DNA from 2 places in the Glaciihabitans sp. INWT7 genome. Region 2 is predicted to be linked to the other one. Evidence: predicted binding sites of a transcription regulator. Region 2 holds the regulator's gene; the other holds the start of a gene.

Region 1 (15,989 bases), 540 kb from region 2:
GGGGAGCGCGGCGGTGCCCGCAACATCCTGCGCCAGCGCCGTGGTGAGTTGCGCCTTCTTGGCCGCGTCGAGCGACCCCAGGTCGATGGTGTCGGATGCCGCGACCGTCGGGCTCGTCCACGAGAGGGACTTGCCCGCGCAGAGCTGCATGGTGCCATAGATCGACGGGTAGCTTCCGAGACTGCACGCGGGCGTGGTCATCGACTTCTGCTGGTGCGGAAGCGTCGCGATGAGGGTGTTCTCGGCCTTGGCCGTCGCATAGGCGAGCGTCGTCGATGCTGTGGAACCGCCGCTGCTGTAGTCGAGCGTCACCCCGGTGACGGGGAGCGCGTTCGCTGCGACCTCAGACAGGGTGCCATCGGAGGGCACGGGGAACCAGACGGCCGTCGCACCATCCACCAGGCTGAGTGCGGTGCCGTCCTTCGTGACGGAACCGGTGGTGCGCATTCCGTACGTGGTCTTCCCGACCTTGGTGGAGAAGACACCCTTGCCGGAAGAGCTGAACTTCTGGCCGAGCTCGAGCGTGAGCTTCTTGGCCGCGGTGAAGCTGACCAGGGGCGACCCCTCGGCGATCACCGTGGAGCCGACAGTGCTTCCGGAGCCCGTCTTGTGTGCGATGGTGACGGACGCGTCGTCGTAACCGGTGATCACGCTGGTGCTCGCCCCGGCGTCGATGGTCACGCTCGGTGCGTTGCCGCCCGTGATGGTGTTCGCCGTGGTGGTCACCTCGGGAAGGCCGAAGGTGAACCCGGAGTCGGTGAGCCCGAAGGAGAGAGGCAGCGGGAAGACGGGAAGCGGATGCTCGCCGAAGACGAGTCCGGAGAACCAGCGGTTCGTCGGCGGCGCGAGCCCGTGTGCGAGTCGACTCACCGGCACCTCGCCGACGGTCTTGTGCGGAAGTTTGGCGATGGTCGAACCGACAGAGCTGTCGGACAGCACCTGCGTGCTCGGCGACCCCGCTGTCGTGCCGGGTCCGCTGCACGCGGCGACGAGTGAGACGATCACGCCGGCCGCGAGGAGGCCGGTGGTGCGGAGGAGGGTGGTCTTCGTGGAGCGGGTCATCAAATTCCGATCTGCTCGAGGAGCGAGAAGAACGAGTCCTTCACGCCGGCAAGCGGTCCATCATCGCGGAGGTGCAGGATTGCGGTCACCGGGGTTCCCGGCTCGACGAGGCCGTCGTTTCTGCCGGCGATCAGGTCTTTGCTCGTGACCTTGATCTCGGCATCCGCCTCCCCGCCGACCGTCTGCACCTTGACATCGGAGACGATGCCCGAGATGCGCTGGTGGTTGGGAAGCACGATCTCGACGCGCCCGTTCTTCTCGATTCGGGCGAAGTCGTAGGAATCGACCCGGAACTTGGCCAGCACGAACAGCGGACCGGTGCGGTCGATCGTGGCCAATGGCTGACCCGCGCCGACGAGGCCGCCGACCTGGGCCTTGACGCTCGAGACTATGCCGGGCTCGGTGGCGGTGAGGGTGAGGGTGCCGTCGGTCGAGGTCGTATAAGCGGTGCTGACCGGCGAGGTCTTCGGAGACGAGAGGTCTCTCAGCAGGGTCGCGCTCTGGATGGTCATGAGCGGGTCGCCCTTCTTCACCGGGTCGCCCGCGTTGACGGAGGCCGCGATGACGGATCCCGAGTAGTCGGACCCCACGGAATAGGAGATGGCGTTGAGCGAGGCGGATCCGCTCGCCACCTGGTTCTCTCGCTGGTTGAGCACGAGGGTTGCACCCGCCACGACGGCGAGCACGAGCATCAGTCCGCCAAGGAGGCGGAATCGGTTTCCCCAGGTCATCGGGTCACCATTCCTTTCGAGTTGAAGACTTCGGAGGTCGCGGCCTCACTGCCGGTCGCGACGCGATGCACCGGGATGGCGCGGGTTGTGGGGCGAGCCGCGGAACGCGGCACCCGGGCGAAGGCGGGATTGAGCTGGGGCCGGGCGGGCACCGCCACGCGGGCGCGGTGCGACTCCTTCAGAGCCGCTCCGATGAACACCGCGAAGACGAGTGTGCTCGTGAGGTTCCAGGCCGTGGCGAGGGTGATCGTGCCGTGTCCGACATCCTTCATCACGGCCACGACGGAGGTGAGAAGCAGGAAGGCGAACATGAGCACCTGCGGGATCATGAAATTGAACGGTGACACCCGCTTGCCGGCCGCCCCGGTGACGTGCCACTTCTGCTCACGCCCCGAGAAGACATTGATGAACGCACGAATGTAGATGGGGAAGGACACTGTGGCCATGACGAGGGTCGCCGGGCGGAAGGATCCCATCGTGTTGAATGCGAGCAGGATCTGAAGGCCGTAGAAGCCGAGGTAGAAGAGCAGCCAAGTGAGCCAGGTGACGGTGAGGTTCACCGGCCGGAGGTCGAAGTAGATCTCGAGCGGGGGCACCATCAGCAGCAGCAGCGGCGTGATTCCCACGAGGTAGTGAATGGCCGTGACGGTGTACTGCAGGCGCTGGTCCATGGTGAGCCGGCGGCGCGGGTTGAGCGGGTTGTGACGCATCAGGATCTCGAAACCGCCGGATGCCCAGCGCAGCTGCTGTTTGGTGTAGTCCTCGACGGTCTCGGGGGCGTCTCCGACCGCAAGGGTCACCGGGATGTAGACCGAGCGCCAGCCGTTCTCGTGCAGCATGAGGGAGGTCCAGACGTCTTCCGACTTCGAGTCGGTGAACATGCCCCCGATGTCGTTGATGGCCTCACGCCGGAAGATCACGTTGGTACCGACACAGAAGGCGGCGTTGAACCGGTTGCGACCGGGCTGGATGAAACGGTAGAACACCGACTGCATGAAGCCCGCACCGCTCGAGACCAGGTTCTTGATGTTGCCGTAGGTCTGCGGGGTCTGCACGAAGGCGACGTTGCTGTCGATGAAGAAGGGCACGGTCTCATAGAGGAAGTCCTCCTTCGGCACGAAGTCCGCGTCGAAGATGGCGTAGAACTCGCCGCTGCTGATCGAGAGAGCGTGGTTGACGTTGCCGGCCTTTGCACCGTTGTTGGACAGGCGGCGCACGTAGCGTGCTCCCAGTTCGGCGGCCAGGTCTCGCACGGCATCCGATCCCCCGTCATCGAGGATCCAGGTGAGGTGCTCGCCGCGCATTGCGATGGCCGCGGTGGCCGTGCGGCGGATGGTGGCGACATCCTCCCCGTACACGGTGATGAAGACGTCGATGCCGATGCGGGCGTCTTCGAGGAAGACTCCCCAGCTCTCGGGGTGGGCCTCGGTGCCCTCGCTCTCGATGGCGGCAGCGTCGAACAGGCGCTCCTGGGAGTGATGGAACGCGAAGTCGCGCGGGTCGACACCGCCAGACAGGATCGTCCACATCGAGACGAGCGCCTGCGTCACGAGGATCACCTCCGCGGTGATGACCAGCGTGTACGGCAGCCAGTCGCCGCGATTCGCCGGATTCAGCAGGAAGAACGTGTAGGCGAGCACTCCGACCGTGGCGATGAGAACGAAGAGCACGAGGGTCGGCGAATTGGCGGCACCGTTCTCGGCGACGCGGGGCTGCGGTGCGTACTCGCTGCGGCGCTCGCCGCGAAACGGCTTGTCCTTCCAGAGTTGACTCACAGTGCTGTTCTCCATTCCATAGGGCGCGCGGGTACGCGTGGTGGCAGCGGGCTGCCCGGGGCGACGACGATGGCTTGTGCAGGGGGCACCATGCCGCCGTACACACAGAAATGGCACTCTCTACGAGGGCGGGCCGCGTGACCGTCAGGTCCTCTGGGGGCTTCGCTCTCGGATCGTGCCTGTTCAACAGTAGACACGCGATCGGGCGGATGTCCCGCTATATGAGAGCTTTGTAATGAAGCATCGCGGGGCGATTTTGCAGATACAGGCCGGCCAGGGCGCAGATCGACGATCGCAGCGTACGAAGGCGCTGGACGGGGTCGCGGCGAAGACTCCGTTTGACTGGCGCTCGCATCCGAGTGGGCGCGCAGTCAGGCCGCATGCACGCGCGCGCCGGTACCCGCTTTCTGGTGTCCGGTGGGGCGGACGGGACTTGAACCCGTGACCGACGGATTATGAGTCCGCTGCTCTAACCAGCTGAGCTACCGCCCCGCAGCGCCCGGAAGGGACGGTGCGTCACCACGATACAGGCTGTGGCGACTCCGACCGTGGGCCGTGAACCGCTAGCTGACCTGCTCGTCGAGGGAGGCATCCGTCACCGGATCGGTGACCTTCTCGCCGCGGTAGAGCTGCTCGAAGATGTTGAGGGTGCGCCGAATGTCGTGGGCCGCGATATAGCGCAAGCTCGCGTCCTTCATGGTGCGCAACTGCGCATCGGGCAGTCGAAGCACGCGGCTGAGCTTGTCGGCCAGGTCTTTCGCGTTGCCCGGCTCGAAGAGGTAGCCGTTCTCGCCCTCGTGCACGAGATGGGGAAGCGCCATCGCGTTTGCTGCGACCACCGGGAGCCCGGAGGCCATCGCCTCCATCGTGGCGATGCTCTGCAGCTCCGCGATCGAGGGCATGGCGAAGACCGTCGAATGGGTGAGCGAGGCACGCAGCTCTTCATCCGTCACATAACCGGTGAAGGTGACGCGCTTGTCGATGTCGAGCTCGCGCGTGAGTTGCTTCAACTGGTTCATCTGGTCCCCGCCGCCGACGATCTCGAGCTGCACGTCGAGGGCAGGGTCGATCAGGGCGATCGCCTTCATGAGCACGTCGAGGTGCTTCTCTCCAGAGACGCGTCCGACGAAGATCACGCGATTCTCGGTGCGCGGCTCGAAATCGGCCGTGTAGAGGGCCGCGTCGATGCCGCAGGAGATGGCATGAACGTGCTCGAGGTTGGTCTCGGTCTCGAGGAAGTCGGCGGCCTTACGGCTGGGGGAGGTCACGGCCTCGCAGTAGGCGAAAGTGGTCGAGGCATCCTTCCACGCCGCCCCGATGGCCCATTTGCGCGCGAACTGGGGCAGGCGGGTGTGGTCGATGAGGTTCTCGGGCATGAAGTGGTTGGTGCCGATCACGCGGATGCCGCGCTTCGCGGCCTGCCGGGCGAGTCCGCGACCCACGACGATATGGGACTGGATGTGCACGACATCCGGCTTGAACTCGTCGAGGATTCGAGCGGCGTGCGCCTGGCTGCGCCACGGCAGCACGAACCGCAGCCAGTCGTGCGGATACCAGCGCCAGGAGTAGACGCGGTGCACGACGAACTCCGCACCATCGTGCTTCTCGAGGAAGGCACCCGTGCTGCGATTGAAGGCCGGAGCCTCCACGTGCACCGTGTGACCACGCTCGGTGAGGCCGGCGGCGAGTCGCGAGCCGAAGTTCGCGGCTCCGTTGACGTCGGGGGGAAAGGTGTCGGCACCGATCAGGACGCGAAGGGGAGCCTTTGCATCCTGCGGGGCGTCGTGCGGGGTGTCGGACAAAGTCTTAAGCATCCCTTGCAGTTGAAACCATCGGTTACAGCCTAGCGGCGGCTTCGGGCTGACGTCGCGACAACTGCACCACGCCGTACACGGCAAGCGCGCCCGCCACGACGAAGGCGAGGATCGCGTACCACGGGGCCGTGGATGCCTCCTGCAGCACGATGATGCCGATGGACACCGCGACGATCGGGTCGATCACCGTGAGGCCGGCGATCACGAGGTCGGGAGGGCCGGAGGAGTAGGCGGTCTGCACGAAGTAGCCTCCGAGCACTGTCGCCGCGAGCAGGGCGACGACACAGGCGATGGTCAGCCCCTCGAAACCCTGTGCGCCATTGATGAAGATCGTGTGCACCCGGTCGATGACGACCTTGGCCAGCGTGGCGACGAATCCATACAGCACCCCGGCACCGACGATGTAGATGAGAGCGCCGAATTTCTTCCGCAGGAAGGCGAAGAGCAGGGCGAAGGCGATAGTGACCACGCCGAGGATGATCAGCACCGTCACCAGTTGGCTCTGGGTGATCTCCTTTGACCGGGCGAAGATGGTAGCGAAGGTCACGAAGAGTCCGACGCCACCGACGCAGAAGATGATCGGCCGGATGGCATCCTGCTTGAGCTTCACGCCGGACACACGGGAGTTGACGATCGCCGTGATGATGAGGGCGATGGCACCGAGCGGCTGGACCACGATGATCGGTGCGAAATACAGTGCGGTGAGCTGAAAGACCACGGCGAGGCCGAGCATGAGGGTGCCGATCACCCATGACGGCCGGCGAAGCAGCAGGAGCAGCTGGCCGATGTTGAGGCCCGCTGTCGACGGAGCTTCACTCAGACGATCGACCTTGTTGACCCCGCGGTGCTGGAATTGCGCTCCGAGGGCGAGGAACACCGCCCCGATCAGAGCGATCGGAATGCCGATGTATGCAGAAGGGGTGAGGGAGATCTGGTCCGAAATGGCACTGAGGTCTGGCGTCACGGCACGACCCTACCCGCTGGCCCTCCGATATTCTTGGCGAATGGCCGTCCTCCCGATTCAAATCACGGGCAATCCCGTGCTCCACTCCCCCGCAGCAGACGTCACCTCATTCGACGATGAACTGGCGACCCTCGTGGCCGATATGTTCGAGACGATGGAGGCCGCGCCGGGTGTCGGTCTCGCCGCGCCGCAGGTCGATGTGCCGCTTCGGCTCTTCGTCTTCAATTGGACGGACGACGACGACACGCTCTGGCGCGGAGTCGCCATCAATCCCACCCTGTGGGTGAGCCCGGTGCCGATCGGGCCGGCGGATGAGGACGAGGAGTCCGAAGGGTGCCTCTCGGTGCCCGGCGAACGCTTCGCGCTGCGGCGGTCGCAACTCGCCATGCTCACGGCCGTCGATCTCGACCAGAAGCCCTTCGAGATCAGGGCGGAGGGCTGGCTCGCCCGCATCTTCCAGCACGAATACGACCACCTCGACGGTGTGCTGTATGTCGACCGTCTCGACCACGCGGCGAGCAAGGCTGCCGCGAAAGCCGTGAAGAAGAGCGGCTGGGGCGAGCCCGGACTGAGTTGGATGCCAGGGGTCGACGACCTCGAGGGCTGATGACAGAACTTCACACCCTGTGATCCGGCAGCCACGGTTCTCCGAGGCGGCTGTGATCGCGGCGATCCGGGTGGACGGGTCGCGAGATACGCACGGCCACCTTCTTGCCCTGGAGTTCTCTGGCGTCGCGGCCCTTCGTCTGCGCGTGGGGATATGGACGACGATTCTGGCGGCAAGGCTGTTCCCGACCGGCTGTTCGTCGCTGAGTCGTCGAGCCACATCCTGGGATCGCCTTTGTCGGCGACAGGCCCGAAGTTTCCGCTCGCCCCCTATGCCTCGCCATGTCGCCTGTCCGCAGTGAGCAACATGCACGGGCATCGGTCAAGCCCGCCTCGACGCTGCGGCCAGGGAGGATCCCGCGCAACTCCGGATGGCACAGGACAACCCACGGGCGTATGCGATCTACCGGCGAGACGGGTTCGTTATCGAAAGAACGGAAGGGGTCGACAGCGCGGCAGACGACCTCGCGGAGATCCAGCTCGCCTGGTGACGCAGTGCGACGGCGTGCGGGGGTTGGGTGTCGCGGGTTGCGTCTCACGGGTTGCGTGTCGCGGATGGGCTCTCGCGGGTTGCGGCTCGCGGGTTGCGTATCGCGCGGGTTGCGGCTCGCGGGTTGCGTATCGCGCGGGTTGCGTATCGCGGGTTGCGGCTCGCGGGTTGCGGCTCGCGGGTTGCGTATCGCGCGGGTTAGGTCTCGCGGGACTCGACGCTCGTTTTTGCGTCGGGGCTTCTAGGGCGCCCTCGTCCGCGCGGCCCCTCCTCCACAGCGATGTACCCGACGGATTATCCCCAGATTTGACAAAGCCCTTCAGATATGTATTCGAAGCTGGGAGAATGAATACATGGCAAATAACGAAGACGTGTTCGACGAGTCCCCGGGTGGGGACTTCGATTCGTCGCTGGCTGGCGCGCGCCGGGCGGTCGGCTTTGTCGCCGAATGCGCTCGCTCAGTCGACACTCTTTCCGACCCCGATCTTCTTCGCATCCAGCGCGAACTCTCGGAACTCGCCCGTGAACTCGGCGCGAGCGCCGCGGTGGTGGCCGGCGAGATCGGTCACCGTTCGCGGCGGGAGCTCGGCTTTTCGGGACTCGCCCAGAGGGAGGGGTTCCGCACGCCGGAGGCCCTCGTGCGGCATGAGACCGGGTTTACCGCGCGCAGCGCCTCCGCACTCGTCCAAGCGGGCACGATGGCCCGGGAGTCCGCTGCGCCCGAGACCTCTTCGAGCGCCGAGCCCTGGTTCCGGGAGGTCGGCGCCGCCGTTGCCGCGGGTTGCATCTCGGTGGACGCCGCCCGCGCGATCCGCGTCGGGCTCGGTGCGCCATCCGAAGGCTCTGGTGCTGTGACAGCAGATGCCCTGTCCGTTGCCACCCACCTGCTCGTGATCGAGGCGACACTCGTCGACGCAGACGAATTGCTGCGTCTGGCCCGCCGCCTGAGGGACGATCTGGACGAAACCGGTATCGCGGAGCGCGAGCGGGCCGCCTTCGAAGAGCGGTCGGTGCGCCGCACCCGGCGTCCCAATGGTCTCTCGAGATACATCATCGACCCGGACATCGAGTCCGCGGCTTTCTGGGACGACGTCTACGACACCCTCACCTCTCCCCGCCGAGGAGGCGTCCGATTCGTCGACGACGCCGACAGGGCATGGGCAGCAGCGATCGCGACGGACGAGCGCACCACCGACCAGTACGTGCACGACGCGTTCACTCAGCTGCTACGAATCGCGGCGGGAGCGGAGACGGGTGAGAGCCGACGGATCGTGGGAACTCGACAGCCTTCGGTGCGAGTGCTGGTGACGCGCACCGCGCTCGAGGCCAGGCACGGCCACGGTCGGATCGAAGGATGCGACATCCCGATCTCAATCGAGACCGTCGAGCGCATCGCCTGCGAGTCCGGCACGGTTCAGCTCGGCTTCGACGAAGCCGGGCGCCCCCTCGACTTGGGCCGGGAACAGCGGCTGTATTCGAAGAGACAGCGGATCGCCCTGGCCTCGGCACAGGGCGGATGCTTGTTCGGGGACTGCGATCGGCCTCCCAGTTGGTGCGAGGCCCACCACTCCAGACACTGGAAGCGAGATCAGGGCGAGACGAACATCCTCGATGGGGTGCTTCTGTGCCGCTATCACCATCTGCTCGTGCATAACAACGGTTGGGAGATAGTTCGGGATGACACGGGGTTCTGGCTCATTCCTCCTCGAAATGTCGATCCGGACCAGCGGCCGCGGCCCATGCCTTCGAAGAGTGCCGCCCTCCGCGACTTGAAAGTGCTCAGCGCCTAGTGGGGGGCTGGTCAGGGTGGCGGGTCAGGGTGGGCTGGTCAGGGTGGCTGGTCGGGGTGGCTAGTCAGTGTGGCCGGTCAGGGTGGCTGGTCACACCTAGAAGACCGCGCGGATGAGAGCGGCAGTCGCGGCGGCCGCTATCACCACCACGATGAAAGGAACTCGCAGCGCCAGCAAGAGGGCGGCCACGGCCACGGCGGGGAGTCGCGCATCGAACACGATGCGGGAGCCAGCACCGAGGGTCTGCACCGCGATGAGGGCGGCGAGCAGAGCGACGGTGAGCAGATTAGCGATGCGGGCCGGAGCGGGCTTCTCGAGGAACGATGCTGGCACGAGGTATCCGGCGATCTTCAGGGAGAGGCATGCCAGGGAGGCGATGATCACGATGAGCCAGAGCGTCATGATGAGTCGCCCGTGAGCCGAGGGAGCCCACTGACCGGTGGCGCCGATTGAAAGACGTTACAGGTCATGTCGGAATCCCCGGGGGTTCGGGCTGGGGATTCCGACTGCCGAACCAGTTGAATCCCCCCACGATCACGGCGACGATTCCCGCCACGAGCACCGGTAGGCCCGGGATCAGCACCGGAGTGGTCACCGTGGCGATCACGGCGGCGGCGGTCGCCACGGCGATCGTCTGCAGTTGGCGCAGGCGGGGCCAGAGAAGTCCGAGGAAGGCAGCGGCTGCGGCAGCATCCAGTCCATACGTTCGGACATCGCCGAGGGCGTTGCCGATGAGCGCACCGATGAGCGAGGTGAGATTCCAGCCGACAAAGACCGACACTGCGGTGACCCAGAAGCCGATTCGCTGGGTACGCAGTGTGGATTGGGTCGTGGCGACGGCGGTGGACTCATCGATCGTCACCCAGGCCGCTGCCAACCGGCGCCAGCGACCGGCGCCCACAATGGGAGCGACCCGGATTCCGTAGATCCCGTTGCGGATGCCCAGGATCGCTGCGCTCGCGATGGCGGCCGGCCCTGCGGCCACTCCACCGGTGGCGATCACCCCCACGAGGGCGAACTGCGAGCCGCCGGTGAACATGAGGAGGCTCATCACGCAGGTCTGCCACACGTCGAGCCCGGCGGCGACGGCGAGGGCACCGTAAGAGATGCCGTAGGCCGCGGCCGCGAGACCGACGGCGACACCCTTGCGGGCAACGGCGCGATCCTCGCCACTCCAGGTGGTGGCTGCGGTGGGCGCGACTTCCCGGCCTTGATCGTCGTCGGAGGGACCCGGCTCAGTCCTGGCCATCGCGCAGATTCACGCCGTGCACGCCGTTGTCGTAGCGAATCGAAGGGAACACCGCCGACACCGTGAACCCGACCCCGGGAAGCATGTTCGCCGTGAGGATGCCCCGGTACAGTGCCGCACGCTCCCGCATCTCGCTCATTCCGGGTCCGACGACCACCTCGGTCAGAGCGTCGAGGTCGTCCTGGAAGGTGTACGTGCGGCTCTGCGCGAGCTTGTCCGGGTCGAGCCCTTCACGGCGGGCGGCGGCGCGCACGCCGTCTTCGTCGATCACGACCTGCAGGCCCTCGTCGGTCCAGGTGGAGCTGACGCGCACCTGCGTGCCGGTGCCGCCGTACTTCAGCGCATTGGACAGCGCCTCCTGCACGATCCGGAAGACGGCGAGCTGCGGCCCGTCACCGAGCACGAACGGCTCGCCGTTCTCCACGACCGTGATCTCCAGCCCGGCATCCCGCATCACGTCGAAGAGCTCGAGCGTCATGTCGGTGCGTGGCTCTGGCAAGGATTCGTCGACAGACCCACCCACCACGGTCATCACGCGACGAAGATCGGCGAGAGTCGACCGGGCGGCCTCGGCGATGGTCGCGGAGGCACGCACCGCCGCGCCGGCATCCGAGGTCGCGGCATACTGGGCGCCATCCGCCTGGCTCACGATCGTGGAGACAGAATGGATCGCCACCTCGTGGAGTTCGCGCACGATGCGCAGCTTTCCGAGTTGCTCTTGAAGTGATGCTTCGAGGTCGAGATTGTCGCGCTCGGCGTCGACGCGGGCGAAGTACTGGCGGCGGCGGCCACGGGCGGCGCGGATCCAGAGCACCAGGAACACGACCGTGAGAACGAGGAATACCGCGGATGCTGCGGTGAGCAGGATCATCACCAGCATCGAATGCTGTTGCAGCCAGGTATTCACTCGGGTCTCCTCGGGCTGACAGCATCGGGTCTGACAACGACGTGCTGTCTCTCCGAGGTTATCGCGAACCGGGATCGGCGCGCTGCCGTCCCGGCTCGCGGGTGCCGGCCTACTTGGCCGGCGGCTGCGGCCAGGAGTTCGCCCGCAGCACCTCTAGACGTGCGCGGTAGTCCTTCTCGTCGATGTCTCCCTGCGCGAACCGCTCGGCGAGGGTCGACTCCGCCGACCGGGACGGGCTGCCCCAATGACCCCACTGGCCGCCGCCGAATCCAGGGTGACCGTATCCGCCGCCCTGCGCGAACCAGGCGCGACGGCGACGCCGAGCAATCGAGAAGACGACCGCGAAGAGCGCGATCCAGAACAGCGGGATGAGCAGGAAGAAGAATCCGAAACCGCCGACCCAGGGGCCGACGAAATGGGCCGCGGGGGCCGCGAGGGCGAGTGTTGCGAGCACGATGTATCCGTTTCTGTGAAGGTCCCGGTGGCGAGAGCCGGTGGAACCGTTGCACTCAACACTCCTCGCGAAGCCGAATCGGCGAATCTGCCCGGCGGAGGCACTCGGCTACTGCGCCGGGAGCACTCCCTGCTACTCCTGGTACCCCGCCCGGACGAGTCCGGTCTCGTAGGCGACCACCACGAGCTGCACCCGGTCTCTCGCGAGGAGCTTCGACATGATGCGCGACACGTGGGTCTTCGCGGTGAGTGGGCTGAGGAAGAGCTTTCGGCCGATCTCGTCGTTGGTGAGCCCATGCCCCACCAGGCCGAGCACCTCCCGTTCGCGTTCGGTCAAGGGTGCGAGCTGCGACGTGTCCGGGGCCTCTTTGAGGGATCCGGCGACCCGCTCGAGCAGGCGCTTCGTGACACCGGGCGACAACAGCGCGTCGCCACCGGCCACCACCCGCACCGCACGGATCAACTCCTCCGGCTCCGTGTCCTTGACCAGGAAGCCGCTCGCGCCCGCACGGATCGCCTGGGCGACGTATTCGTCGAGCTCGAAGGTGGTGACGATCACGATGTGGGTTCCGGCGAGAGCGGGATTGGCCACGATCCGCTCTGTTGCCCACAGACCGTCCCCGTCGGGCATCCGGATGTCCATGAGAACGACATCGGGCTTCTCGCGGGTGACGAGAGCAACCGCCTCCGCGCCCGTGCCGGCCTCACCCACGACGTCGAGGTCGCTCTCCGCTTCGAGCAGTGACCGGAAGCCGCCCCTGATGAGTTGCTGGTCGTCGGCGATGGCGACGCGGATCATGGGCTGTCCTTCTGGGAGGGTCCACCGCGAGGGGCGGACGGGATGTCGGGTGCGCTGGTGTAGCTCACTGCGGCTGCTGTCTGGGGAATTCTGGCAGAGACTCGAAAGCCGCCGCCCTCGGCGGGAGCGGCGGTCAGGCTGCCGCCGAGAAGTTCGGCGCGCTCGTGCATACCGAGCAGGCCACGGCCTCCGGTGTCCTGGCGCGGTGGGCTCCCGGTGCCGTCGTCGATGATCTCGAGCAGGTAGAAGCCATCCTCTTCCCGGGCACTCACGGTGACCGAGGTCGCCCTGGCGTGACGCAGCACATTAGTCAGCGACTCCTGAGCGATGCGGTACAGCGCGAGCTGGGTGCCGGCGCTCGGCACGCTCTCGATCGTGTTGCGCACCTCGACGGCGACGCCCTGGTCGGCGATCGACGCGGCGAGGCCGCCGAGCCGCGAGAGATCGGGCTCCGGAACGAGCGGCGCACTGGGATCCGCTCCCCCTTCGGCGCGAAGGATACCGAGCACCGACCGCACTTCGTCCAGGGCCGTCTTGCTGGACTCTTTGATGCTCGCCAGGGCCGCCTTGGCCTTCTCGGGCTGTTTGTCCATGAGATGGAGCCCCACACCGGCCTGCACATTGATCTGGCTGAGGGAATGCGCGAGCACATCGTGAAGCTCACGGGCGATGCGCACCCGTTCGGCCTGCACCTCGGACTGCTTGCGCTCGGCGATGCGGCGTGAGATCTCCGAATACTGCTCGCGGCGCGTTCGCACGCTCTCTCCCACGCCGAGCACGATGAGAATTCCGAGCGTCACGGCCGCGATTCGCGGCGGCGAGACGTCGAGACCCGCGATCAGCGATACGGCGAGGGCGAGGAGCCAGGCCGCGGACACCGAAATCCAGGCCCAGCTTCGGGCGCCGCGCACCACAGCGGACACGACGGCGAAGGCGAGCGCCAGGTACGGCGGATGGTCTGAGGTGCGGAACAGCAGCAGATCGGCGCCCCCCGCCGCGGCAGCGATGGCCACGACCGGACCGGGGAAACGACGGGCGGCGAGCAGGGCGAGCGGACCGATGAGAGCGAGCCCGAGCCCGACCAGGAGCATCCTCGGGTCGGTCCACACTGCGGTGCGGACGATGCCGTTGCCGGGGCGCACGCTGAAGAAGACGGCAGGCACCTGCACGAACAGCGACAAGAGCACGGGAAGGATCAGGCGCATTCTGCGTGCGCCGGCGGAATTCTGGCGCCGCGCTCGGCTGGCCTCCATCTCCTGCCACGGTTCGTGCCAGGATTCGAAATTCCGATCCGCGAAACGACCACTTCGGCGCTCGGTCCAGCCCGCGCTGTCGAAACGACCATGGAAGGGCATGGATCGATCGTAGTTGCGGCTCTTGCCCGGGACATCCGCTGCAGGATGGCGGGCGGCTACTCCCCCGGGAGTAGTCACGGATTGGCATCGACCGCTTAAACAACGAATGCCGCAGGGGGTGGAGCCCCGTGCGGCAATCGAGCTCCCCGACTTGGACTCGAACCAAGAACCGCCGCATTAACAGTGCGATGCTCTGCCAATTGAGCTATCGAGGATTGCTGAAACAGCTTGACCACTTTACCAAAGGAACGCGTTGCACCAAATCGTGCGGTGCAATCCCCTGGGCAGCTCGTGCTCGACGCTGAATCGACGTGTCTACAGTACCGGCAGCAGGAAGGTCGGCGATGCAACTTCCACCGGCGAGCCGAGCGGAAGAGGGATGCCGGTGACCGGATCGATGCGGAATGCGGCCACCGTCGACGACAGCTGGTTCGCCACCAGAAGCACATCGCCGTCGATCATGCAGAGGTGCCGTGGCCAGTCGCCGTCGCTGGAGACGGTCGCGACCGGACTGAGGTCTCCGGTGCGGATCACCGCGATGCGGTTGGAGCCGCGCAGCCCCGTGTAGAGGAAACGGGCGGACGCGTCGATCGCGAGTCCCGCGGCGTGATCTGACTCGACCCAGTCCTCGGCGATCGTGCCCGCGTCGAGCACCTCACCGCGGTCACCGAGGGCGAAGAGACTGCCCCGCAGCTCTCCGAGCAGGATGGTTCGACCCGCGAGCCTCGCCAGGTCGCGCGGCCCGGTGCCCGGCGGGAGAGCCACAGAAGCCGTGCGCACGAGCCTGCCGTTCTCGATTCCCTGCACGTGCACCCGGTCGGCGCCGAGATCCGCGCTGAGCACGGTCGATCCCCGCACGAGGGTCGAGTGCGCATGCGGCCGCTCCTGCACCGGGTCGGGTCCACTCCCGTGCGACGTCAGGGTCTGGATCAACTCGCCGATCCGGCCGTCGGGCAGGAGCGGGAAGACGTCGATGGAGCCGTCGAGATAGTTCGACACGAACAGGCGATCCGCCGTGACGCTCACATGACAGGGGAAGCCGCCGCTGGTCGGTTGGCCTCCGAGCAATCGCAGAGAGCCCCGAACCCGTCGGAACGCCTCGATGCGCCCGGCCGGGCCGGTGCCGTACTCGTCGGTCGCGTAGACCAGCCCGGCGGAACCTGAGGCGAGGAATGATGGTGACGAGGTCGGTGTCGTTTCGAGCAACTCCAGTCGGGCTAGCTCACCGTGCCAGCGCAGCAGCGAGATGCCCTTCGCGTCTCCCATGGTGCCGGTGTACCCGCCCACCAGCAGGTCGATGGTGGTCAATAGCCCGCCTTCGGGTCGACGACTCCGACGAAACGGCCGTCGCCCACGAAGGCTGCGACGTTCTCGCGAATCCTCTCGGCGAGCAGCGGCTCCGTCATCTCCGGGGTATCCGCACTGTGCGGTGTGATGAGGATGTGCGGAGCGGTCCAGAGCGGATGCCCGTCGGGCAGCGGCTCCGGGTCGGTGACGTCGAGGCCGGCGGCGGCGATCTCCCCGGAGCGGAGGGCAGCGACGAGGGCATCCGTATCGACGAGCTCTCCCCTGGCGATGTTGACGAGCACGGCGCTGTTCTTCATCCCCGCGAACTCCGGGGCACCGAACAGGTGGTGGGTGCCCGTTGTCGAAGCGGCGGCGATGACCACCACATCGGCATCGGGCAGCACCTCTGCAAGCCCGTCGGCGGTGATCGTCCGTCGGGCACCGTCGACCTGATCTGCGGTTCGCCGCACGATGGTGACGCTCACGCCGAACGGCGCGAGGAGACGGAGCAACTCTCGCGCGACCCCGCCGGCACCCACGATCAGCACCGAGAGTCCGTAGAGGGAGCGTCCGACCTTGGGACCGGTCGGCCAGCCGGTGGCTCGCGCCCGCTCGGGGATCACCCGGAGAAGGCCGAGCACGAGGGTGAGCGCATGTTCGGCGACGGGCTGCGAGTACGCACCCTTCGCGCTGGTCCAGAGCGGGAA
Region 2 (15,989 bases):
TGAGGCGCCGCGGTAGAGCTCGAGGATCGCGAGGAAGCGCGCCACGATCACGCCCTTCTGCTCGACACCGGCGATCAGCTGGCGAAAGGTCATCGGCTCGCCGCGGCGCAGCAGGGCGACGACGTGAGCAGCCTGCTCCCGGATGCTCACGAGGGGCGCGTGCAGGTGGTCGAGCCCGACGGTGGGCAGCTCGCGCGGCGCGAATGCCAGCGCGGCGATGGCGGCGAAGTCCTCGAGGCTGAGAGTCCAGACGAGCTCCGGCGTCTGCTTACGGAACTTCTCCTCCAGTCGAACCGTGCGCACATGCCGGGTCGCCTCGGCATCGAGCTGGGCGGAGAACCAGGTCGTCACCTCCTTGAATGCCCGATACTGCAACAGGCGGGCGAACAGGAGGTCGCGAGCCTCGAGAAGCGCCACGTCCTCGGCATCCACCAGCTCGCCCTGCGGGAGCAGCCCGGCAACCTTGAGATCGAGCAGTGTCGCGGCGACGACGAGGAACTCGCTCGCCTGGTCGAGTTCCGTCGCCGTGTCGAGCTGCTTGAGGTAGGCGATGAACTCGCCGGTGACGATGCTGAGGGAGATCTCGGTGATGTCGAGCTCATGCTTGCCGATCAGCGAGAGCAGCAGATCGAACGGGCCGTTGAAGTTGCTGAGGCTCACCGAGAAGCCGGCGGCCTCCGGATGCTCGACCGTCGCGTCAGGCGACCGCGCCACGGGCGATCAACTCTCTGGCCAGCTGGCGGTAGGCCCCGGCTGCCGCGTGATCGGGAGCGAACTGTGTGATCGGGGTGCCGGAGACGCTCGCATCCGGGAACTTCACGGTGCGCCCGATCACGGTCTCGAAGACGCGGTCACCGAATGTCTCGACCACCCGCTCGAGCACCTCACGGGAGTGCAGGGTGCGGGAGTCGTACATGGTGGCGAGGATGCCGTCGAGCTGCAGTGCGGGATTGAGCCGGTCCTTGACCTTGTCGATGGTCTCGACCAGCAGGGCTACACCGCGCAGGGCGAAGAACTCGCACTCGAGCGGGATGAGCACACCGTGGGCGGCTGTCAGGGCGTTGACAGTGAGCAACCCGAGCGAGGGCTGGCAGTCGATGAGGATCACGTCGTACTCCCCGCTCACCTGGCGGAGCACCCGTGCCAGGATCTGCTCGCGAGCCACCTCGTTCACGAGGTGCACCTCGGCCGCGGAGAGATCGATGTTGGCCGGGATCACGTCGAGGCCCGGGGTGGACGTCGTGCGGATGGCCTGGTGGGCATCCTTCACGGTTCCGAGCATGAGGTCGTAGATGTTCGAGCCCTCGTGGGAGGCCACACCGAGGCCTGCAGACAGGGCCCCTTGAGGATCGAAGTCGATGGCGAGCACCCGGCGGCCATAGCCTGCCAGCGCTGCGCCGAGGCTGATCGCGGTCGTGGTCTTACCGACGCCACCCTTCTGGTTGCAGAGGGCGATGATACGCGCGGGACCGTTGGAGGCCAGAACCGGAGGCTCCGCGAAGACGCTGAGCGGGCGACCGGTCGGGCCGGTGGCGACGCGATCGAAACCGGGGAGTTCCTCAGCCGATTTGTCCCGCTTCGCTGTCATCCCGACATTCCTTACCGTTGATCACCGGCCGCTGCCGATTAGGACGATTCTATCGATGGCGTGCGCGCCGCCCCGTCAGACTCGCCATGGGCGGTGGGGTGTGGTGGGGTCGGCGGTGGGTGCGGGACAGCACAAGCCCGGCGGTCGACGGCGCTTATGGGGCGTCATCCGCCGATCCGTCAGAAAGTACTCCCCCACGGAACCGAAAGCGCAGTCTGTGACGGGCGGGCTGGGGAGCGACATTTGCCACCTCGATGTTGACGTCCCCGTTTGACAGGGCTAGACGCGACGTCTTCGCCGACGGCGTCCACCGATCCGTCACTAACTGCGCCCGCTGGGGCCCGGGCCAGCGTTTTGTGACGGGTGAGCGGCGGCGTGGGTGTTGTGGCGCCGGTACTGACTCGGCGGCACCGGGTGAACTGTCGGAAATGGCTCCGCCCGAGCAGCGCGCCAGCAGGTTATGACGGATGGTTGGCATGGGCGCACTCGGCCCGGCGGCCACTCCGCCCGGCGGCCACTCCGCCCGGCGGCCACTCCGCGCACGACGCTAGCCGTCAGAAACTGCTCGATCGAAGCGCCGGGCCAGCCGTTCGTGACGGTTGGGGCGGGCAGCGGCGCCCCGACGCACTCTGCCCACACGCACCACCCCGCGGGCCGGCGGGTGTTGTGCGCCGTTACCCACCCGGCGGCAAGGGGTGAACCGTCAGAAACCGCTTTCGCGCACCATCGAGACAGCACATCGTGACGGTTGGGCGGGGACGTGCGCGTTTTCGGCCCGGCACCCACTCCGCGGCGCAGGGTGAACCGTCAGAAACGGCTCCCGGGCAGCAACGAGCCAGCACATTGTGACGGTTCGGCGGGGACGTGCGCGTTTTCGGCCTGGCACCCAGTCGGCGGCAAGGGGTGAACCGTCCGGAGCAGCAGGTTGTGACGGTTGAGGCCGCGACCGCCGGGCTCAGCGCGCTCGCGGATGCGCCGTCGTGTACATGTCGCGCAGGGTGTCCGCCGTCACCAGGGTGTAGATCTGCGTGGTCGCGACAGAGGAATGCCCGAGCAACTCCTGCACGACGCGCACATCGGCACCACCGGCGAGCAGGTGCGTCGCAAACGAGTGTCGGAAGGTATGGGGCGAGATCTCGATACCGAGCTTCGCCTGTTCGGCCCGCGCGCGGATGATCAACCACGCGTTCTGCCGCGACACCCGCTGACCGCGGATGCCGAGAAACAGGGCCGGGGTCGACTTGCCCCGGGTGGAGAGCAGCGGCCGCCCTCGCACCAAGTAGGCATCGATGGCGGCCTGAGCGTAGGAACCCAGCGGCACGATCCGCTGCTTGCCCCCCTTGCCGAACAGGCGCACGACGTCGACACTGTGCCCTTCCGTGCCGATCACGTCGTCCACGTTCAGGTCGACGGCCTCGGAGATGCGAGCGCCCGTGGCGTAGAGCAGCTCTAAGAGGGCGCGGTCCCGCAGGGACTGGAGGTCGTCCCCCGATGCGGCATCGAGCACGGCCGTCATCTGCTCGATCGTGATCGCCTTCGGGAGCCGGCTCGCGAGCTTCGGCGGGGTGACGTCGGCGGCGACATCCACCGCTACCAGGCCCTCCTCCAGCAGGAAGCGGTGCAGGCTGCGCACCGAGGACAACATCCGTGCCATTGAGGATGCCGTGAGCGGGTTCTCGTCGCGGGTGCGCAGGTGGAGCGCGAACGCCGAGACGTGCGCAACCGTGATCTGTTCCGGCGTGGTCACGCCGGTGTCAGCAAGCTGACGACCGTACGTCGATAGATCACGGCGGTAGGCGGCCACGGTGTTCGGCGAAAGGCCGCGCTCGATCGAGACCTGTCGTAGGTATCTGTCGACAGCTCGTTCGAAAGTTGAGTCGTCAGTCACGGCTGTGGGACTTCGGATGGCGCGACCACGGTGCGTCGGCAGCCCCGAGGCTTGCCCACCCTGCCGCCCGCGACACCTGGGCCGTGAGCACGGCGATGGACAGGATCGAGTTGCCGACCGTGCGGCCGAGCACGGCGGCGACGACCTCATCGAGCGGCACCCACCGCTTCTCGATATCGGATTCCTCGTCGGTGCGCTCGAACACGCTGCGGGCGTCGCTCAGTCCGCGGGCGAGGTAGATGCGGATCGCCTCATTGCTGCCGCCGGGCGTGGAGTAGAAATCGCTCAGCAGGTTCCACTCGCTCGCGACGACATCCGCCTCCTCGGCGAGTTCGCGTTGCGCACCCAGCACGGGAGATTCGCCATCGATGTCGAGCAGCCCCGCGGGGATCTCCCACTCACGCGCACCGACGGGATGCCGATACTGCTTGATCAGCAGCACCCGATCCTGGTCGTCGAGGGCGAGGATCGCGACCGCGCCGGTGTGGTCCACGTATTCGCGGGTGATGGTCTCCGCCGGCACCGTGTCCCCGTATTCGAACATGTCCCGCCGGATGTCCCAGACGATGCCCGCGTAGACCACCTCGCTCGACACCACGTTGACGGGGAAGACCTCGTCGGAGAGCGGCTGTGACATGTTCACGCGTCCTGCACGGTGAACAGGCGCGTGGCCTCCTGCCGCTCGAGCGCTGCGGCGACGAGACCCTGGAAGAGCGGATGTGCGCGGTCGGGTCGCGACCGCAGCTCCGGGTGGGCCTGGGTGCCGACGTAGTAGGGGTGCACGTCTCGCGGCAGTTCCACGAATTCCACGAGATGGCCGTCGGGCGAGACGCCGGAGAAGTCGAGTCCCGCCGCGGCGATCTCCGCGCGATAGGCGTTGTTGACCTCGTAGCGGTGGCGGTGGCGCTCCTCGACGCGAGTCGATCCGTAGACCCCGGCGACGATCGATCCCTCGGTGAGGTCGGCGGGATAGAGGCCGAGTCGCATGGTGCCGCCGAGGTCTCCCCCGGCGATGATCTCCACCTGCTCCGCCATGGTCGCGATCACCGGGAATTCGGTCTCCGGGTCGAACTCCGACGAGGATGCGCCGGTGAGTCCCACGACGTTACGCGCGTACTCGATCACCATGCACTGCAGTCCGAGGCAGAGACCCAGCACCGGGATGCCGTTCTCCCGCGCGAATTTGAGCGCGCCGAGCTTGCCTTCGATGCCGCGGACTCCGAAGCCTCCCGGCACGCAGATGCCGTCGACATCCGACAGCAGTCGCGCCGCGCCGTCGGGCGTCTCGCACTCGTCCGAGGGGATCCAGCGCACGAGCACCTTCGTCTGCTGCGCGAAGCCGCCGGCCCGAAGAGCCTCGGTCACCGAGAGGTAGGCGTCGGGAAGGTCGATGTATTTTCCGACCAATCCGATCGTGACCTCGTGCTTCGGCTGGTGTACGGCGGCCAGCAGGTCCTTCCAGCCGGACCAGTCCACCTCTGCCGCCTCGAGCCCGAAGTGGTCGATGATGTACGCGTCGAGTCCCTGGTCGTGGAGCATGGTCGGGATGTCGTAGATGGAGGGCACGTCGATCGCGTTGACGACGGCCTGCTCGTCCACGTCGCACATGAGCGCGATCTTGCGCTTGTTCGACTCGGAGACCGGGCGGTCGGAGCGCAGCACAAGGGCATCCGGCTGGATTCCGATGGAGCGCAGGGCCGCGACGGAATGCTGGGTCGGCTTGGTCTTCTGCTCTCCGGAGGCGCCGAGGTATGGCACGAGGGAGACGTGAACGAAGAACACATTGCTGCGGCCCAGTTCGTGGCGCACCTGGCGGGCCGCCTCGATGAAGGGCTGGGATTCGATGTCGCCGACGGTGCCGCCGACCTCGGTGATGATGACGTCGGGCCGTGTTCCGTCCTCCGCGAGCTCGGCCTGGAGACGCATCCGCCGCTTGATCTCGTCGGTGATGTGCGGGATCACCTGCACAGTGTCGCCGAGGTACTCGCCGCGGCGTTCCTTCGCGATGACCGTGGAGTAGATCTGGCCGGTGGTGACATTCGCGGCCTGATTGAGGTTGATGTCGAGGAAGCGCTCGTAGTGCCCGATGTCGAGGTCGGTCTCGGCCCCGTCGTCGGTCACGAAGACCTCGCCGTGCTGGAAGGGGTTCATGGTGCCCGGATCCACGTTGAGATACGGGTCGAGCTTCTGCATGACGACGCGGAGGCCGCGGGCCGTGAGGAGGTTTCCGAGACTGGCAGCCGTGAGTCCCTTACCGAGACTCGAAACGACTCCACCAGTGACGAAGATGTGCTTGGTTATGTCCGCGTTTTGTTTGTTCACCACGGGGTTACAGCTTATCAGTGGCTCGGCACCGAAAACGGTGCGGGGCTCGCCCCAGTTCCGGCATTCTCACGCCCCTGCCGTGCCGAGTCGCACCGCGAGCGAGTCGACCCGGGCGGCGATGGCTTCGCTTGCACTCCAGCGCGCCTGCAACCGTGCAAGCACGGCATCCAGCTTGACCCGATCGAGACCGGGCTGCAGCGCGAGGTAGACCACGAGTTCGGGACCGGTGAGCCGGGCATCCGCGTCCCCCGGTTCGACCCTCAGTGACGCCACCGCGGGTTCCCCCTCGATCGAGAGGCGGAACTCGTCGAGCACTCCGGCATCGAGATGGCTCGGGGACCAGGGCTGGCACTGCGCGATCGCCCAGAGCGCCGGGCGTCGGATCACAAACTCGGTCGGCGAGGTCGGGTCGAGCACCACGAGTTCTGTGCCTTCACTGGCGGCGGCGAGGGCCACCCGCACGGCATCGGCCGGCACGGGGCGCGCCAACGGCTTCCAGTGTCGCATCGCCTCCACCGAGCTGAAGACGGGCATCACGTTGCGCCCGTCGGGGCCAGCGACGGTGACGATCGACAACTCGGCACTCTTGTCGACGGGGTGACCGTGATCGCCGATCGCCGATTCGCCGAGCTGAGCCACCAGAGGAATCAGCAGACGCGAGCCGCGAATAGCGTCGACGACCCCGGCTACTCCAATCTCTCCGGCGGCGAACTGTGCGAGCGCCAGCGCGAGCTCTGCAGGCGCCGAGCCGTCGTCATCCGAGGAGGCGCCATGCTCGAAGCGGCGCCCCTCCCAGGGCACGCCGGCGGAATCGGACACCGGATGCTCAGTCGGACGCGACCGCGAGGGCTTCGGCGAGGGTGAAGGCCTTGGCGTAGAGCGCCTTGCCCACGATCGCCCCCTCGACTCCGAGCGGAACGAGGGCGCGGAGCGCGGCGATGTCATCGAGGTTCGAGATGCCCCCGGATGCGACGACGGGCCGGTCGGTGCGCTCGGCGACCGAGCGCAGCAGTTCGAGGTTCGGACCCTGCAGGGTGCCGTCCTTGGTCACATCCGTCACGACATAGCGCGCGCAGCCTGCCCCCTCGAGTCGGTCGAGCACCTCGAAGAGATCCCCGCCGTCCTTCGTCCAGCCGCGCGCCGCGAGGGTCGTTCCGCGCACGTCGAGCCCGACCGCGATCAGCTCGCCGAACTTGGCGATCACCGTCGCCGCCCAGTCCGGATTCTCCAGCGCTGCCGTCCCGAGGTTGATGCGCTTCGCCCCGGTGTCGAGGGCCGCTTCGAGGCTGGCGTCATCGCGGATTCCGCCCGACAGCTCGATGAGCGCGTCCCCGCCGACCCGCTTGATCACCGAACGGATCGCATCGTGGTTGTTGCCCCGACCGAAGGCGGCATCGAGGTCCACGAGGTGGATCCACTCTGCGCCCTGGGAGGTCCAGTCCGCCGCGGCATCCACCGGATCGCCGTAGCTCGTCTCACTGCCGGCCTCACCCTGGGTCAGGCGCACCGCCTGGCCGTCGGCGACGTCGATCGCGGGCAGAAGCACGAGTTTGGGAGTGGAGTCGAGGGCGCTCATCGGATCTTTTCTCTTCGGGACGACTGGGGCTGCAACGTCTTGGCGTCACAATGGCTTTACACGGTTCGGGGCGTTACTGCGTTTGGCGCGATACGGGGTTTGGGGTGTTACAGGGTTTGGAGCGTTACAGGGTCTCCAGCCAATTCGAGAGCAACCGGATGCCCGGCTCCCCCGACTTCTCGGGGTGGAACTGGGTGGCGCTGAGCGGTCCGTTCTCCACCGCTGCGAGAAAACGGGTGCCGTGCTCGGCCCAGGTGAGCTTCGGTTCTGAGAAGGGCGGCATCGCATCGAGAGTCCACTCGGTCGCGGCGTAGGAGTGCACGAAATAGAAGCGCTCATCGGCGATTCCCGCGAAGAGCACCGAGTCGCTCGCCGCTTCGAGTGTGTTCCACCCCATGTGCGGGAGTATCGGCGCGTCGAGTTCCGTGATCACCCCGGGCCACTGATCGAGGCCCTCCGTCTCCTCCCCGCGCTCCACTCCCCGACCGAACAGCACCTGCATTCCCACACAGATGCCGAGCACGGGCTTGCCTCCGGCCAACCGGAGGTCCACCAGGTCTCCGCCGTGCACCGAGTCGAGGGCAGCCATGACCGCGGAGAACGCGCCGACCCCGGGCACGAGGAGCCCGTCGGCCGCGAGCACACGGGACCGGTCGGCCGTGAGATCGACGTCGGCTCCCGCAGCCTCGAGAGCTTTCGCGGCGGAGTGCACGTTGCCGCTGCCGTAGTCGAGCACGACGACGGAGGGCCGACTCATGGTCAGAGCGCGCCCTTGGTCGACGGGATACCGGTGACCCGCGCATCCGGAGTCACGGCTGTGCGCAGCGCGCGGGCGAAGGCCTTGAACTCCGCCTCTGCGATGTGGTGGGGATCCCGCCCGCCGAGCACGGTGATGTGCACGGTGAGGCCGGCGTTGAAGGCGATCGCCTCGAAGACGTGGCGAACCATGGAACCGGTGAAGTGTCCGCCGATGAGGTGGAACTCGAACCCGGCGGGTTCACCGGTGTGCACGAGGTACGGGCGCCCCGAGACATCCACGACGGCCTGCACGAGAGCCTCGTCGAGCGGCACGAGCGCGTCTCCGTATCGGGCGATGCCCGACTTGTCGCCGAGCGCATCCTTGATCGCCTTGCCGAGCACGATCCCGATGTCTTCGACGGTGTGGTGCACATCGATCTCGGTGTCACCGCTCGCACGCACCTTCAGGTCGATCAGCGAGTGCTTGGAGAACGCGGTGAGCAGGTGATCGTAGAAGGGCACCGAGGTCTGGATGTCGGATACGCCGGTGCCGTCGAGGTCGAGCGACAGGTCGATGCTCGACTCGCTCGTCTCACGCTGGAGGTGCGCGACGCGCTGGGGGCTCATGCCCCAATCCTACCGAGAGCGTTCGAACCGTTACCCGCCGAGTCGAGCGCCGCGAGAGCGTTGAGAAACGCAGTGGTCTCCGCCGCCGTTCCCGCCGTCACCCGCAGGTGATTCGGGATCCCGATGTCGCGGATGATGATGTCCTGTTCGAGCAGAGCCTTGAACACCGCGTGCGGGTCGTCAACTCCCCCGAACAGCACGAAGTTGGCCCAGCTGCGCCAGACCGGGTAGCCGAGCCTGGGCAGTTCCTCGAGCAGGCGATCCCGCTGCGCTTTGATGTCATCCACCATCGCGAGCATCTCGCCGCTGTGAGCAAGGGCGGCGATCGCGGCAGCCTGGGTGAGGGCCGAGAGGTGGTAGGGAAGGCGCACGAGGCGAAGGGCGTCGGTGATTGCGGGATCGGCCGCGAGGTAGCCGAGACGGGCTCCCGCGAACGCGAATGCCTTGCTCATCGTGCGGGAGACGATGAGCCGTTCGCGACCCTCGAGCAGGCTGAGGGCGGTCGGCAGGTCGGTCGGCGCGAATTCGGCGTAGGCCTCGTCCACGACGACGATCCCCTCGGTGGCGTCGTAGGCGGCGACGATCGTCTCGAGGGAGAGCGGTGTGCCCGTGGGGTTGTTCGGCGAGCAGAAGAACACGATGTCCGGTGTCGTCTTCTCGATCCACTGGACCGCCGTCTGCGGCGAGATCTCGAATGCCTCGTCCCGCTTCCCGGCAATCCATCTGGTGCCCGTGCCCGACGCGATTATCGAATGCATGGAGTAGGTGGGAGGGAATCCCAGCACACTGCGCCCCGGGCCCCCGAACGCCTGCAGGATCTGCTGCAGCACCTCATTGGAGCCGTTCGCCGCCCAGATATTGTCCCGGGTCAGGCCGGATCCGAGGTAACCGGCGAGGCTGTCGCGCAGTTGAGTGAACTCGCGATCGGGATAGCGGTTCACGCCGAGGACGGCCGCGGCCAGCGCGGTCACGATGTCCGTGGCGACCGCCTCGGGAATGGGATGGGTGTTCTCGTTCACATTGAGCCGGATTCGCACCTGCTCCTGGGGTGCCCCGTAGGGGGTGAGACCACGGAGGTCGTCGCGGATGGGCAGATCGTCTAGAGAAACCACGTGTCAATGCTAGAGGGCGCAAGATGCGAGGAACGGAGCTGGGATGTGCGGCGATGATCCGCAGTGCACCGGCTGCTCAATCTGAGTGGCGCGACTCATCCCGAGCGGTGTCGAAGGCGAGAGTCTCAGTTTGAATAATCTCAGCGTGAATATGCTCAGGGTGAATATGCTCAGGGTGAATATTCTCAGTGCGAATACTTGACCGGAACGGCGAGGCTCTGACCCGGCTGCACCTCCGCGCTGCCCAGCTGGTTGAGCTGCACGATGTCTGACACGACATCCCGCGGGTCCGACGACGGAGCGATCTCTCCCGCCAACTGCCAGAGACTCTCGCCGGGTTGCACGATGACATGCTCGAAAGTGACCGAGGAGGCATCCACACCCGCCGACGCTCCGCCACCGTTGAGGGCGAGACCGAAAGCGGCGATCACTAGCGGTGCGGCGACCAGGATCGTGAGCAGAGCGTATCCACGGCGCGTGATGCGCAGTCGTGGTGCGCGCTGCCGCGGCGTGCCGTTCGTCGCCGGCCGGGCCGCGCTGATCCGGGCCGCGCTGCTGGGCGCAACTGACCTGCTCAGTCTCGATGCGGTCGGTGCTGCGGTCAGGAGTGCTGTGGTCAGGATTGCTGTGGTCATCGTCGTGCCTTCCTCTGCCTACCTCGGAGCGCTCAGGGGAATGAAGCGCCTACAGGGTTTTCGTATCCGACACTCGGCCGGGAGTGCCGGATACGAAGCTTTGTTCCGAACATACATTCGATTTGTGCGAAATTCAAGCGTTGTCTTCGACATTTCCCGAAATCGAGTTGCGACACACTCGAACAGGTGTTTGTTTCGAGGGTGAAACGCGGATACAGTTTCGATTGTCTGGAGATGAGACAACCAGCGACCACTGACATTGCCGGAATCGCGCTACATCAGCCCCGGCTATGGCGAATGGCCCAGCAGAGAACCACCCAGACAAAGCAGTACCCAGACCGACGAATGCCCAGACAGCAGGAGTGACATGAGTGAGTTGGATTCAGGCGACAACGGCGGGGCCGGACGCGGACCGCGCGAAGCCGGACCGGTGCAGGAGAAGCCGGGGACCCGTCGACGCAAGAGCCTGAGCGACAAGCAGCTCGCGATCCTCGACTTCATCCAGCGCGCTGTCGCGTCGAGAGGCTATCCGCCGAGCATGCGGGAGATCGGGGATGCGGTCGGCCTCTCATCGTTGTCGAGTGTCACCCACCAGCTCAACCAACTCGAGCTCAGCGGCTACCTGCGCCGCGACCCCAACCGGCCTCGCGCGCTCGAGGTGCTCATCGACATCCAGCAGGATGAGAGCGCTGTCGTCTCCGACAACCCGACCCCGATCGGTGACGCGGCGATGGTGCCCCTCGTCGGTCGCATCGCTGCCGGCATCCCGATCACCGCAGAAGAGATGGTGGACGAGGTCTTCCCTCTCCCCCGCCAGCTCGTGGGCAAGGGCGAGCTCTTCATGCTGAAAGTCGTGGGGGATTCCATGATCGACGCCGCGATTTGCGACGGAGACTGGATCGTGGTGCGTCAACAGAAGTCTGCGGAGAACGGAGACATCGTCGCGGCGATGCTCGACGAAGAGGCCACAGTTAAGGTCTTCCAGCAGCGTGATGGCCACACCTGGCTGCTTCCGCGCAACAGCGCCTTTGCGCCGATCCTCGGTGACTACGCCGAGCTGCTCGGCAAGGTCGTCGCGGTGCTTCGATCGGTGTAAGGCAGTCGGTGAACGCGCCGGTGCCGGTGCCGGGTACGAGCTGGGGATCTTCCGGCGCTCGATGACGCGCTCGGCGAGTCCTGAGCGGCGGCGCCGGTAAGGGACCAGATCTGCCACAGCAGCACGGCGCTGGCCAGAATCGATGCGAGCCCCAGGGGATTCTTCAGGTACGTGAGCCAATAGCCCAGTTCGGGCGGCGAGGCCACGACGCCCCCGATGATCGCGCCCGTCCGCACCTGCCACGGGTCTGGCGTCTCGTTCGCATCGCCTTTGGTGGTGATCGTGCCATCCGCGTTGATGGACATGAGGCGATGGGTGATCACCGTCCCGTCAGCGAGGAAGGCGATCGGCTGCCCCACGCGGTACTGGTGCTCCCGCACGATCACGGCGCTGCGCGAGGGGATCGTCGGTGACATCGACCCGGTGTGCACCACATAGAGCTTGTACGGCAGCGCTCCCGTCGCTGCGAGCACGAAGGCGACCGCGACCAAGAGAGGGATCACGCAGGCGAGCGCGAGTCTCAGTCTCTTCATGTTCGATGGCTCTTCATGTTCGATGGCTCTCCGTCGGTGGGCTGGGCGTGCGGGAGAATGGGGAAGGATGCCGCCCACGCGAGTCGCGGAGCGGCATCCTGTCTCGTGATGTTACGGAGTCACTCCGTGCTGGGTCGCCACGATCTGGTAGGGCAGACCATCACCGTAGCCATCGGCTGAGGACACATAGTTCTGGTCGTTGGTGTTGCCGGAGACCAGATATCCCTGCGCCGAGGCGGGGTAGTGGTTGAAGGCGACTGGCGGCGTCACCGTCTTGCTTGCGAGGGCGAAGGCGAACGACACGTTCCCCGCGCTGCCGGGTGTGAGGTTCGAGGCGACGAGGTACTTCTTCGCCAGCGGCCAGCACCCGGTCGGTGAGAACGCCCCGCACGTGCCGGAACGATCGTTGAGATTCGCGGAGTCGAACAGCGCGGTCCCGTTCGCCGAGAGGTGCACCTCACCGTAGGTTCCCATGTTGTTGAGCGCGCTGAGCGCGGTGGCGTTGTTGAAAACGATCCAGACATCCTCGGCGTTGGCACCGGTGTTCTGGTAGTTGACGGTGACCTTCTGGGACTCCCCCGGCAAGAGCTTGTCGAAGGACAGGTCCATCGAGCTGGCGCCCGCGCCGCCATACGGCGTCACCTTGATCGATCCGACGGTTCCGGTGATCGCGCCGGTGTGGGTGTCGCTGAAATAGGCACCCGTCGTGCCGGCCGCAATCCAGGCCGTACCGCCGAGCACTGCAACAGTGGCGACGAGGGCGAGACCCTTTACTTTCACATTCTTGAGCATTGAGGACTTTCTTCTGGCGTTGTGCGAGCGCTCCCGGCGGGGGCCGGGCGCTCGACTGTTGTGGAAACCCCTGGAGCCCGGAAGGCGCGTCAAAGCGCGCCGGAACCGTCCAGCGACGCTGCTATGGCGCGCGCAAAAAAGGGGTGCGGGTAAGCGACGATTCCGCGCGCGGTGAGACGAATCTTCCTTCGGGGGCGTTTCAGATGAGGAAACAGATTCGGGATGCGGGTAAGCGACGAATCTGCCCCGAGCGCTCTCTGCGAGAACGGCTCAGCTACAAACTAGACCCCACCGAGGGCCACCACAAGGCGAAACGGCAACTTCGTTGCACTCCTGCAACAGATCACGACAGCGCCGGGCCAGCGCGCTCATCTCACCGTCTGCTCAGCGAAAGTTCCTCCACCATCTGAGCGTCTTTTTTCTGGTCCGGCGCCCGGGAGGTGTGCTGGGCACCTGTCACGGGCAACGATGCCGCGCTAGGTCTGATGCAGGCGCGCACGTAGCGGCAGATGTGGTCGGCAAGGAGCCTGCACGCAGAAATGGGGCCAGGTTCGCACCTCCATTGCCCGATGCTCGCGGGCATGGCCCCCCTGCGCTCGCGGCAGTCCCTTGAGGGGGCTCCTGAGAGAAATGGCGTCGCGGCGGGAGTCGTAACTCCCGCCGCGACGCCATCAGACCTCCGCGAAGGGTTGTCCTCCCGCCCTGACGGGCAGGAGAGGTGAGCGCTACTGCGCGTTCACCCGCTCGCGCACGGCACGCGTTGCGGCGACCACGTTCGTGAGGGATGCGACAGTCTCGTCGTAGCCGCGAGTCTTCAGGCCGCAGTCGGGGTTCACCCACACCTGACGGTTGGGGATCGAGCCGAGGGCGATCTCGATGAGGTCGGTGACCTCCTCGATCGAGGGCACGCGCGGGGAATGGATGTCGTAGACGCCCGGGCCGATGCCGCGCCCGAAACCGCTGCGCTGGATGTCGGGAACGACCTCCATCTTCGACCGGGCGGCCTCGATGGAGGTCACATCGGCATCCAGGTTGTTGATGGCATCGATGACCACTCCGAACTCCGAGTAGCAGAGGTGGGTGTGGATCTGGGTCTTGGCCTCGACCCCCGCCGTCGCCAGGCGGAAGGATCGCACGGACCAGTCGAGATAGGCGGCCTGGTCGGCCTTCTTGAGGGGCAGCAGCTCGCGCAGCGCGGGCTCATCCACCTGGATGATGCCGATCCCCGCCTCCTCGAGGTCTTCGATCTCATCGCGGAGCGCGAGCGCGACCTGGTTGGCCGTCTCCCCCAGCGGCTGGTCGTCGCGCACGAAGCTCCAGGCCAGGATGGTGACCGGGCCGGTGAGCATGCCCTTCACCGACTTCTCGGTGAGACTCTGCGTGTACGACGACCACTCCACGGTGATGGGCGCCTCGCGCGCGACATCCCCCCACAGGATCGACGGACGCGTACAACGGCTGCCGTAAGACTGCACCCAGCCGTTCTGCGTCACCGCGAAGCCGTCGAGGTGCTCGGCGAAGTACTGCACCATGTCGTTACGCTCGGGCTCGCCATGCACGATCACGTCGATGCCGATCTCTTCCTGCAGTTCGACGACGCTCTTGATCTCCGCCTTCAGGAAGTCGATGTACTCGTTCTCGCTGATCTCGCCCTTGGCATTGGCCGCGCGGGCCTTGCGGATGTTGCCGGTCTGGGGGAACGATCCGATCGTCGTCGTGGGAAGGAACGGAAGGTTGAGGGCGGCGTCCTGCGCGGCAAGCCGCTCGGAGTAGTCACCGCGCCCGAAGTCGGCTTCCGTGAGAGCGGCGGCTCGCGCACGCGCGTCTCCGTCGCGCACTCCGGGAGCGATGCGGCGGTCAGCGAGTGCGGCCGAGGCAGCGTCGAGGTCGCCCTGGATAGCGGATGCGCCGCCCGCGAGTCCCGCCGCGAGAACCGCGATCTGCGCGACCTTCTGGTCGGCGAAGGCCAGCCAGCTCTTCAGGCGGTCATCGAGAAATGGCTCGTCCGCGACATCGTGCGGGGTGTGGAAGAGGCTCGTGGATGAGGTGACGGCCACGTTGGGCGACAGCGCCTTCAACGACTCGAGGGTGCCGAAGGCGGCCGCGAGGTCTCCGCGCCAGATGTTGTGACCGTCGATCACGCCACCGACCAGCGTCTTCTCCGTGTGGAAGCCCTCTGGAATTGCCCCCTTCACGAGGTCGAGCCCGATGGCCTCGATCGAGGTCGAGTCGAGCACCGGGAGCGCGTCATCGAGGCTGCCGTAGGGTGCGGCCACAAAGATCTGCGGGCGCAGGCCCAGGGCACCGAGGGCGTCATAGGCCCGCTTGGTGGCGGCCAACACCTCGGCGCGGGGCACCTCGATGCTCTCGCTGACGAGCGCCGGCTCGTCCAGCTGCACCCACTCGGCACCGACGGCGGTCAGCGCGGCGAGCAGTTCGGCGTAGACCGGCAGAAGGTCGTCGAGGCGATCGAGGGGCTGGTAGCCCTCCGGGGCATCCTCGCTCGCCTTGCTGAGCAGCAGGAAGGTGACCGGGCCGACGATGACCGGGCGGGTGCGGAATCCGCTAGTGGTGGCCTCTGCGACCTCACGCACCAGTCGGTCGGAGGCGAGGTGGAAGTCGGTCTCCGGACCGATCTCCGGCACGAGGTAGTGGTAGTTGGAGTCGAACCACTTGGTCATCTCGGCGGGGGTGTTGTTGCCTTCGCCGCGGGCGATGGTGAAATAGCCGGCGAGGTCGACGGTACCGTCGGCGGCGACGAGCGAAGCGAAACGGGTGGGAACGGCCCCGACTGCGACCGCGGCATCCAGCATCTGGTCATAGAAGGAGAAGGCCTCGGGGATGGAGGAGTCGGACTTGCCGAGACCGAGAGAGACCAGGCGTTCACGGGTGACGGCTCGCAGCTCGGCGGCGGTCGCTTCAAGCTCATCGGAGGTGATTCGGCCGGCCCAGAATGACTCGACGGCCTTCTTGAGCTCGCGGCGACGGCCGATCCGGGGGTAGCCCAGGATGCTGCCGGTGGGGAATGAGGGGGTCGTCATACGGATTCCTTGTGTTTGGGTGATTCTGGTGGGGTCAG

Evidence for each region. The regulator LexA, encoded in region 2, represses DNA repair genes until DNA is damaged. The targets are predictions, from matches to a motif close to TCGAACANNTGTTCGA.
Region 1: F1C58_RS08955 (HNH endonuclease signature motif containing protein) is a predicted target of LexA. The motif match lies at 7,762-7,777, and genes of this name have one in related genera.

Annotation. Positions count from the first base shown of each region.
Region 1 covers NZ_CP043653.1:1,836,316-1,852,304, forward strand. Annotated here, with positions in the region: gene F1C58_RS08920 (glycosyl hydrolase) at 1-1,062, opposite strand, end outside; gene F1C58_RS08925 (HlyD family secretion protein) at 1,062-1,793, opposite strand; gene F1C58_RS08930 (glycosyltransferase family 2 protein) at 1,790-3,568, opposite strand; tRNA gene F1C58_RS08935 (tRNA-Ile) at 3,987-4,060, opposite strand; gene F1C58_RS08940 (glycosyltransferase) at 4,132-5,382, opposite strand; gene F1C58_RS08945 (DMT family transporter) at 5,405-6,346, opposite strand; gene def (peptide deformylase) at 6,387-6,953, shown strand; gene F1C58_RS08955 (HNH endonuclease signature motif containing protein) at 7,796-9,232, shown strand; gene F1C58_RS08960 (AzlD domain-containing protein) at 9,329-9,634, opposite strand; gene F1C58_RS08965 (AzlC family ABC transporter permease) at 9,699-10,481, opposite strand; gene F1C58_RS08970 (sensor histidine kinase) at 10,468-11,388, opposite strand; gene F1C58_RS08975 (SHOCT domain-containing protein) at 11,498-11,842, opposite strand; gene F1C58_RS08980 (response regulator transcription factor) at 11,975-12,640, opposite strand; gene F1C58_RS08985 (sensor histidine kinase) at 12,637-13,995, opposite strand; tRNA gene F1C58_RS08990 (tRNA-Asn) at 14,138-14,210, opposite strand; gene F1C58_RS08995 (beta-propeller fold lactonase family protein) at 14,311-15,303, opposite strand; gene F1C58_RS09000 (D-isomer specific 2-hydroxyacid dehydrogenase family protein) at 15,300-15,989, opposite strand, start outside.
Region 2 covers NZ_CP043653.1:1,291,684-1,307,672, reverse strand. Annotated here, with positions in the region: gene F1C58_RS06390 (ScpA family protein) at 1-714, opposite strand, end outside; gene F1C58_RS06385 (ParA family protein) at 698-1,588, opposite strand; gene xerD (site-specific tyrosine recombinase XerD) at 2,544-3,476, opposite strand; gene F1C58_RS06375 (NUDIX hydrolase) at 3,469-4,113, opposite strand; gene F1C58_RS06370 (CTP synthase) at 4,116-5,819, opposite strand; gene F1C58_RS06365 (SseB family protein) at 5,868-6,620, opposite strand; gene priA (bifunctional 1-(5-phosphoribosyl)-5-((5-phosphoribosylamino)methylideneamino)imidazole-4-carboxamide isomerase/phosphoribosylanthranilate isomerase PriA) at 6,628-7,377, opposite strand; gene hisH (imidazole glycerol phosphate synthase subunit HisH) at 7,502-8,134, opposite strand; gene hisB (imidazoleglycerol-phosphate dehydratase HisB) at 8,137-8,742, opposite strand; gene F1C58_RS06345 (histidinol-phosphate transaminase) at 8,739-9,854, opposite strand; gene F1C58_RS06340 (LysM peptidoglycan-binding domain-containing protein) at 10,040-10,489, opposite strand; gene lexA (transcriptional repressor LexA) at 10,920-11,585, shown strand; gene F1C58_RS06330 (signal peptidase I) at 11,537-12,118, opposite strand; gene F1C58_RS06325 (hypothetical protein) at 12,230-12,910, opposite strand; gene metE (5-methyltetrahydropteroyltriglutamate--homocysteine S-methyltransferase) at 13,636-15,951, opposite strand; gene F1C58_RS06315 (methylenetetrahydrofolate reductase) at 15,948-15,989, opposite strand, start outside.